DNA from 3 places in the Methylomusa anaerophila genome. Region 2 is predicted to be linked to each of the others. Evidence: riboswitches for the same ligand, from Rfam matches in the RefSeq annotation. Region 2 holds a riboswitch; each other region holds the start of a gene.
What was found. A riboswitch is a leader RNA that binds a small molecule or an ion and turns the genes downstream of it on or off. The one in region 2 is predicted to bind thiamine pyrophosphate.

Region 1 (2,266 bases), 520 kb from region 2:
CGCAATACCAGAATACGATTATTTTTGTCAAAGAATTTAAATACATGCTGGAGCATTTCATCACCAGCGCCGATAGACAAAGTTTGCAGATACTCGAAAGTAGGCGTGATTACCTCTTCATAGCCCCATTTTGTAAATAAATCCGCCAAGGAGTTCTCCACCGTTCGCTTCTGCTTAGCTTCACGCGGCAGCAAGTCACGTGTTCCATAAGGTATTTGCGGTACATATTGGTCCCGGTTCATATGCTATAAACTCTCCATTCTCTTGTTTTCTTCCTCAAGGCGAAGTAAAACCTGTTTGTAACCATCCGCGCCATAATATAAACAGCGTTTCACCCTGCTGACGGTCGCAGTGCTGGCCCCTGTCCGATCTACTATTTCATCGTATGTGTGGCCCGCCTTCAACATTCTGGCTACTTCCAGCCGCTGAGCCATAGCTTTTAATTCGCTAATTGTACAGACATCTTCAAAAAACTGGTAGCACTCTTCCTCAGTCTGTAAAGACAATATGGCCTGAAATAACCGGTCGGTTAAGTCATCTTTAAGCTTAGGGTTTACCGGCACAAATTCCGCCCTCCTCGCGAATCGGCAAACTTAAATCTAAATTTTTCTATTCGTCATCAAAATCAGATTCCCTGCTTTACTGCTTTAATCCTTCGATTCTTTACAATATGAAAATATATTAACTTCATTACCTGTTCATTTCCTGCCTTAGCGCGGCAACCTTAGCGCCAATATTCTCAGCGCCCACGATTTCGCTGACCAAGGCAATGGTACGCGCCCCATGGTTTTTGACCAATCTGATGTTATGCTCTTTGATTCCGCCGATGGCAACAAACGGCAGGTTTATATTGCCTGCCACATAATCCAAATACTCCAGCCCGACGGGCGCGCAAACATCCTCTTTTTTTATGCCCGGCGTATAAATAGGACCAACGCCAATATAATCAACCGCACCTAGACGAACAGCAGCAGCAGCCTGGCCAGGCGAGTGGGTGGAAAGACCAATAAGCATATTCTCGCCCACCAGCTTGCGAACTGCTTGCGGCGGCAGATCATCCTGACCGATATGCACACCGTCAGCTTCTACCAGAATGGCCAAATCAATGTGATCATTTACAATAAAGGTTACACCTGCAGCCCGGGTCTTTTCCCGGATAATAAGGCACTCTTCATATTTCGCCCGCGCTTGCTTCTTTTTTTCCCGGTATTGAATAATTTTGATTCCGGCAGCGATTAGCAAGTCGACAATTTCCACATTGGTGCGCCCTAATGAATAGTCTGCCGCCGTTATGCCGTAAATGTCGGCAGCTATCAGATTCTCCAGATGAAAGTTTTTCATTGGCTACTCTCCTCATCACTTGTTTATACCCAGAATATAATTTAGCACAATGTCAGCCTGTTTGGCCGCCGCTATAGTTACGCGGGGAGCCCATAATACCAAAAAGCGCGACTCACAAAATGAGGCGCGCCAAATCATTACCATTACCTTCCTACGCGGGCATTATCCCGATCAGGTAAAAGGTCTGGCGCTTACAGCCCACTCTCAGCCCATAACATGAGCTCCCTTGGTAATTTCTATATTACATCTTTTATATGCAGCTGGCAATAGTCTGAAATCACTTCTCCTGCCGGTCCTTGTCCTGGGGCTTGAGCATGGCCGGACGGAGGACTTTCTTCGGTATCGGCAGCCGGAAAATGACATCTTTCATTGCCTGGTAATTAAAGGGGAATAACGGCCAAAGATAGGGAAAATTTAAAGATTTAGTCCCTAACATTATCAGAAAGATCGCAATGATCCCAATGAACAGACCAGGCAATTTGAAAAACATTACGAGGAGGAGCAGGCCGATTCTGAAAAAGCGCATAGTCATGGAAAGCTCTACACTCGGTGTTGCAAATCCTCCTACCGCCGCAACAGCCGTATAAAAAATGACCTCATTGCCGAACAGCCCGACTTTGGTCGCAAATTCTCCCAGCATAAAAGCGCCGATGAATCCTAAAGCGGTTGATTGCGCCGACGGAACATGAACAGTAGCCATACGAACCAGTTCAACGCCGATATCCGCGAGAATAAACTGCACTCCCAGCGGAATAATCCCCGGATCACGCGGGCCCAAAAAAGCGAGAGATTCCGGCAAAAGATGCTGCTGCAAACTCATGGCAAGCCACACCGGCGGCAACAGCAGAGACATGAGTATGCCAAATAGCCGCACCAAACGCAGATAGGAGCCGATCAGGGGGTTTTGATGATACTCTTCCACATG
Region 2 (2,266 bases):
CCGATAAATTACGTAAGCTGGTGGTTTTTGTACCCAAAAGCCATGTAGAAGAAGTACGTTCGGCCATGACCATGGCCGGAGCGGGTCATATCGGCAATTACAGCCATTGCACATTTCAAACGTCTGGAACAGGTACTTTTTTCCCTTTGGCAGGAACCAATCCTTATCTTGGTAAACAGGGACAGCTTGAATATGCGGATGAATATCGATTAGAGACTATTATACCGGAAAAGCTCAGCCACACTGTGATCAGCGCCATGATCAAAGCCCATCCCTATGAAGAGGTAGCTTATGATGAATATCCATTATTAAATGCCGGCGCTATTCATGGATTGGGACGAATAGGACGCATTGCAGCGCCTGTTTCACTCCGTAAATTTGCTGATGATGTGAAACAGGCACTAGGTATTCCCTATGTCGTTATAGCCGGTGACGCGGATAAAAATATTACGCAAGTTGCTGTATGCGGCGGCAGCGGCGCGGCCTTGATACCAAGCGCCGCTGCCGCCGGGGCGGATGTGCTGGTGACCGGTGACGTCAAGTATCATGAAGCCCAAGAAGCAGTAGCTAATGATCTAGCCATAATTGACGCCGGACATTTTCCCACGGAAAACCTTGTAATACCTGGCATTACAAATTATTTGCGTCAATGTGCGCGGCAAGCCAACTGGGATGTGGAAATTATTTTCAATACAATTAGCAATAATGTATTGTCTATATACTGACTGCCCGATAATTCACAGATAATTCACAAATTGTTTGACGCCTTGTCAAATATAATATAAAATAGAGGACATAGAAACAATTAATATGTCGGCCGAGGGAGCTCATGTTATGGGCTGAGAGTGGAACTAAAGAGTTCCTGACCTCTAGACCTGAACGGGATAATGCCCGCGTAGGAAAGGCGTTAATTTGAGATATTAGCGTGCCTGCTGAGCGGGTACGCTTTTTTGCCTTGTCATAATTGAATGGAACGGAGGCTGACTATGACGCTGACAATCAACGGAAAAGAAGAAATAGTGGCCAACGGAACAACTTTGGCTGCACTTATCCAAGAGAAAGGGTTGAAGCCTGCTGTTATCGTTGTGGAGTATAACGGAACAATCGTCAAAAAAGAAGAGTGGCCCAATATCATCTTAAAAAATACTGATTGTTTGGAGATTGTGGCCTTTATAGGAGGGGGTTAAATTATGTCTGATACATTTGCAATTGGCGGTAAAAATTTGACAAGTCGTTTGTTCCTAGGGACAGGCAAGTTTGCGTCAAATAAATTAATACCGGAAGTTGTCAGGTCTTCCGGTTCGCAAGTGATAACGGTAGCGCTTAGACGGGTAAACCCTGATCAACCAGAAGAGAACATTGTTTCCTATATTCCGCAAGATTGCATACTCATGCCTAATACATCCGGTGCAAGAAATGCCGGGGAAGCAATCCGTATTGCTCAGTTAGCAAGAGCGGCTGGTTGTGGTGATTGGATTAAAATTGAAGTTGTTTCAGATCATAGGTATCTGCTGCCGGATAATATGGAAACCATCAAAGCGACAGAAGTTTTGGCGGCGGAAGGATTCGTCGTTTTGCCCTATATGTGTCCTGATCTAATGGCAGCTAAAAAACTGGTTGAAGCCGGCGCGGCGGCAGTAATGCCTTTAGGAGCCCCAATCGGAACAAACCGCGGGTTAAAGATGAAAGAGCTCATTGGCATTCTAATCGAAGAGATATCTGTGCCAATTATTGTGGATGCAGGAATCGGACGCCCATCGGAAGCGGCGGAAGCTATGGAGATGGGAGCGGCGGCAGTACTTGTAAACACTGCGGTTGCGACAGCCGATGATCCCATAGCCATGGCGAAAGCTTTTGGGTTAGCTGTGGAGGCTGGTCGACTAGCGTATTTAGCGGGACCTGGTACCGTACGGGACTATGCCAGTGCGTCCTCGCCGTTGACAGGTTTTTTACATGAGTAGTTCGGCAGGAGGTGAGCAATGTGAGTGTCTATAGAGAACTTGAAAAGTATGATGGCTTTAATTTTTATGAGTTTTTTGACCAGGTCAAGGAAGGTACAATTTTACAAATATTAGATAAAAAACGCTTATCGGTTATAGACTATCTGGCCCTATTGTCTCCTGCGGCTGAACACCAGCTTGAGGCCATGGCCCAGCGGGCTCACCGGGAAACAGTACAAAACTTCGGCAAAACCATTTTGCTCTATACACCATTGTATCTTGCCAACTATTGTGTAAATCACTGTGTATATTGCGGGTTTCAAACT
Region 3 (2,266 bases), 960 kb from region 2:
TTTACTCCGCCGCCCAGTTTACTCTGCCGCCCAATTATTCATTCTATTTTATCGTCAAATCTTCCCCGTTCAAAATCTTCTTCATATTCTTCATCGGGCACATCTTGCCGCACATAGTGCAGGTGTCTTCACATTCCGGTTGGGATTGCTCCCGGTAGCGTCCGGCTTTTTCCGGATCAATAGCCAGTTCAATCATACGCGGGAAGTTGACTTCCGCCCTGGCGGCGCTCATGGCGTTGTCCCAGTCGCGGGCGCCGGGAATTCCCTTGGCGATGTCGGCGGCATGGGCCGCGATGCGGGAGGCGATTATGCCTTCTTTCATGTCTTCCAGATCAGGCAGGCGCAGATGTTCGGCGGGAGTAACGTAGCAGAGGAAATCCGCGCCGCTGGCGGCGGCGATAGCCCCGCCGATAGCGCTGGTAATATGGTCGTAGCCCGGCGCAACATCGGTTACAATCGGACCTAAAACGTAAAAGGGAGCGCCATGACACAGCCGTTTTTCCAGGAGCATATTGGCCGCAATCTCATTAATCGCCATATGACCGGGACCTTCAATCATGACTTGCACATTCCTGGCCCAAGCCCGCTTGGTCAGTTCGCCCAGCACAATCAGTTCCTCAATTTGCGCCGCGTCGGTGGCGTCGTGGATGGAACCGGGCCGGCAGGCATCTCCCAGGCTAATGGTTACATCATACCTTTCACAGATGTCTAAGAGGCGGTCATAATATTCAAAAAAGGGGTTTTCCCGGTTATTCAATTCCATCCAGGCAAAAAGCAAGGATCCCCCGCGGGACACGATATTCGTTAGACGCCTGTTGTTTTTCACCTTTTCGGCAGTGGCCCGGTTAATACCGGAATGGATAGTCATGAAATCCACACCATCTTCAGCGTGTCGTTCCACTACACTGAAGAATTCATCCACTGTAATATCTTTCAATTCTTTATCCAGCATGCCGACGGCATCATACATAGGCACCGTACCAATCATGACAGGCGCCATGGCGATTAACCGCCGACGGAATTCCTGCGTTTTGCCATAGCAACTCAGGTCCATAATGGCTTCGGCCTTGAGTTCAATGGCTCTTTTTGCTTTTTCAAGCTCCAAATCAAGGTTGTAGCAGTCTTTCGACACCCCAATATTGACATTGATTTTAGTCCTGAGACCGTTTCCCACACCTTCCGGATCCAGGGATTTGTGATTTTTATTGGCGGGAATGACAACTTTTCCTGCAGCTACCAGTTGCTGCAGCCGGTTAACATCCATTTTTTCTTTGCGAGCCACAATCTCCATTTGTTTGGTAACAATGCCCTTGCGGGCGGCGTCCATCTGAGTATTGTATTCCACAGTTCTGCTCCTCCTTTGTGTATGCCCGGAAATTCAGGATTAATTAACAAACAAAAAATAGGAACGGCGAGCTATATACGATTGCACGTAGTAAGCTTGCCGTTTGTCATCATCATCCGCTTCCCTACGGTGGTACTAGCCACATCAGGTTCGAGGGTCATAGACTTAGAATCGGGTCTATATCTCAGCCAGCCTCATCTGGCCCCCCTAGCGCCTATATTTTTATTAATTTTGACTTTACCACATAATAGTGCCGCTGACAAGGGTTATTATAAAAAAGTACCAAAAACGCGCTTACGGAAAACTCTAACAAAATCAATATTTTATCGGTTTTTGCACATTTCAACCTGATGCTCATATTATGTACTAAGAACACATAACTCACTCTTATGCCCTAGTAGTCCACTATAACTGCCCCCTTTCCAAGCAATAATTTAATAGTACCGGCAAAACCGGTATGTTAGTAAAACTAAAGGAGGATATTGGTAATGGAACAAACCAAATTACAGGTGCCCAACTTTTCCATTTTTGAAAATGCCGTTCGTCAAGAGTCATGTTCTGACCCTAACAACCTTTGCACTGATTGCTGTGCAATACATTCCGACCCAAATTGCCGGGCCAATTTTGGGCTTGATTTGGCACCTGTCAACATCACCCCGAACTGCGAGTGCCACGACATCTCTGTTGAAGAAGTCCGTCTCATATGCGCTCAGAATATCTCTTGTACGTTTAACTTTCCGGGAACCGGCAATTGCCGTTTAGGGCCCCGTACAGCCTGCTGCTGCCCACCTACCTTCCCGCCCAGCGGCGTTGCCGAAGTATTTATCACTGCCGCATCAGAAGAATTAGCGCCGGATTGTCAAGGAGTCAACGTAGCGGTTGACTTGCTGGTTGTGCATCCCAACATTTCTTGTCCCCAAA

Region 1: it holds a riboswitch for thiamine pyrophosphate, as region 2 does, so the genes downstream of both, thiE (thiamine phosphate synthase) here and thiS (sulfur carrier protein ThiS) in region 2, are expected to answer to the same signal.
Region 3: it holds a riboswitch for thiamine pyrophosphate, as region 2 does, so the genes downstream of both, thiC (phosphomethylpyrimidine synthase ThiC) here and thiS (sulfur carrier protein ThiS) in region 2, are expected to answer to the same signal.

Annotation. Positions count from the first base shown of each region.
Region 1 covers NZ_AP018449.1:3,319,723-3,321,988, reverse strand. The annotation lists gene hisZ (ATP phosphoribosyltransferase regulatory subunit) at 1-242, opposite strand, end outside; gene MAMMFC1_RS15005 (YerC/YecD family TrpR-related protein) at 246-563, opposite strand; gene thiE (thiamine phosphate synthase) at 691-1,341, opposite strand; TPP riboswitch at 1,473-1,579, opposite strand; gene MAMMFC1_RS14995 (spore germination protein) at 1,619-2,266, opposite strand, start outside.
Region 2 covers NZ_AP018449.1:3,841,253-3,843,518, forward strand. The annotation lists gene MAMMFC1_RS17330 (Nif3-like dinuclear metal center hexameric protein) at 1-725, shown strand, start outside; TPP riboswitch at 810-919, shown strand; gene thiS (sulfur carrier protein ThiS) at 987-1,187, shown strand; gene MAMMFC1_RS17340 (thiazole synthase) at 1,191-1,961, shown strand; gene thiH (2-iminoacetate synthase ThiH) at 1,982-2,266, shown strand, end outside.
Region 3 covers NZ_AP018449.1:2,876,713-2,878,978, reverse strand. The annotation lists gene thiC (phosphomethylpyrimidine synthase ThiC) at 44-1,345, opposite strand; TPP riboswitch at 1,450-1,564, opposite strand; gene MAMMFC1_RS12920 (hypothetical protein) at 1,834-2,266, shown strand, end outside.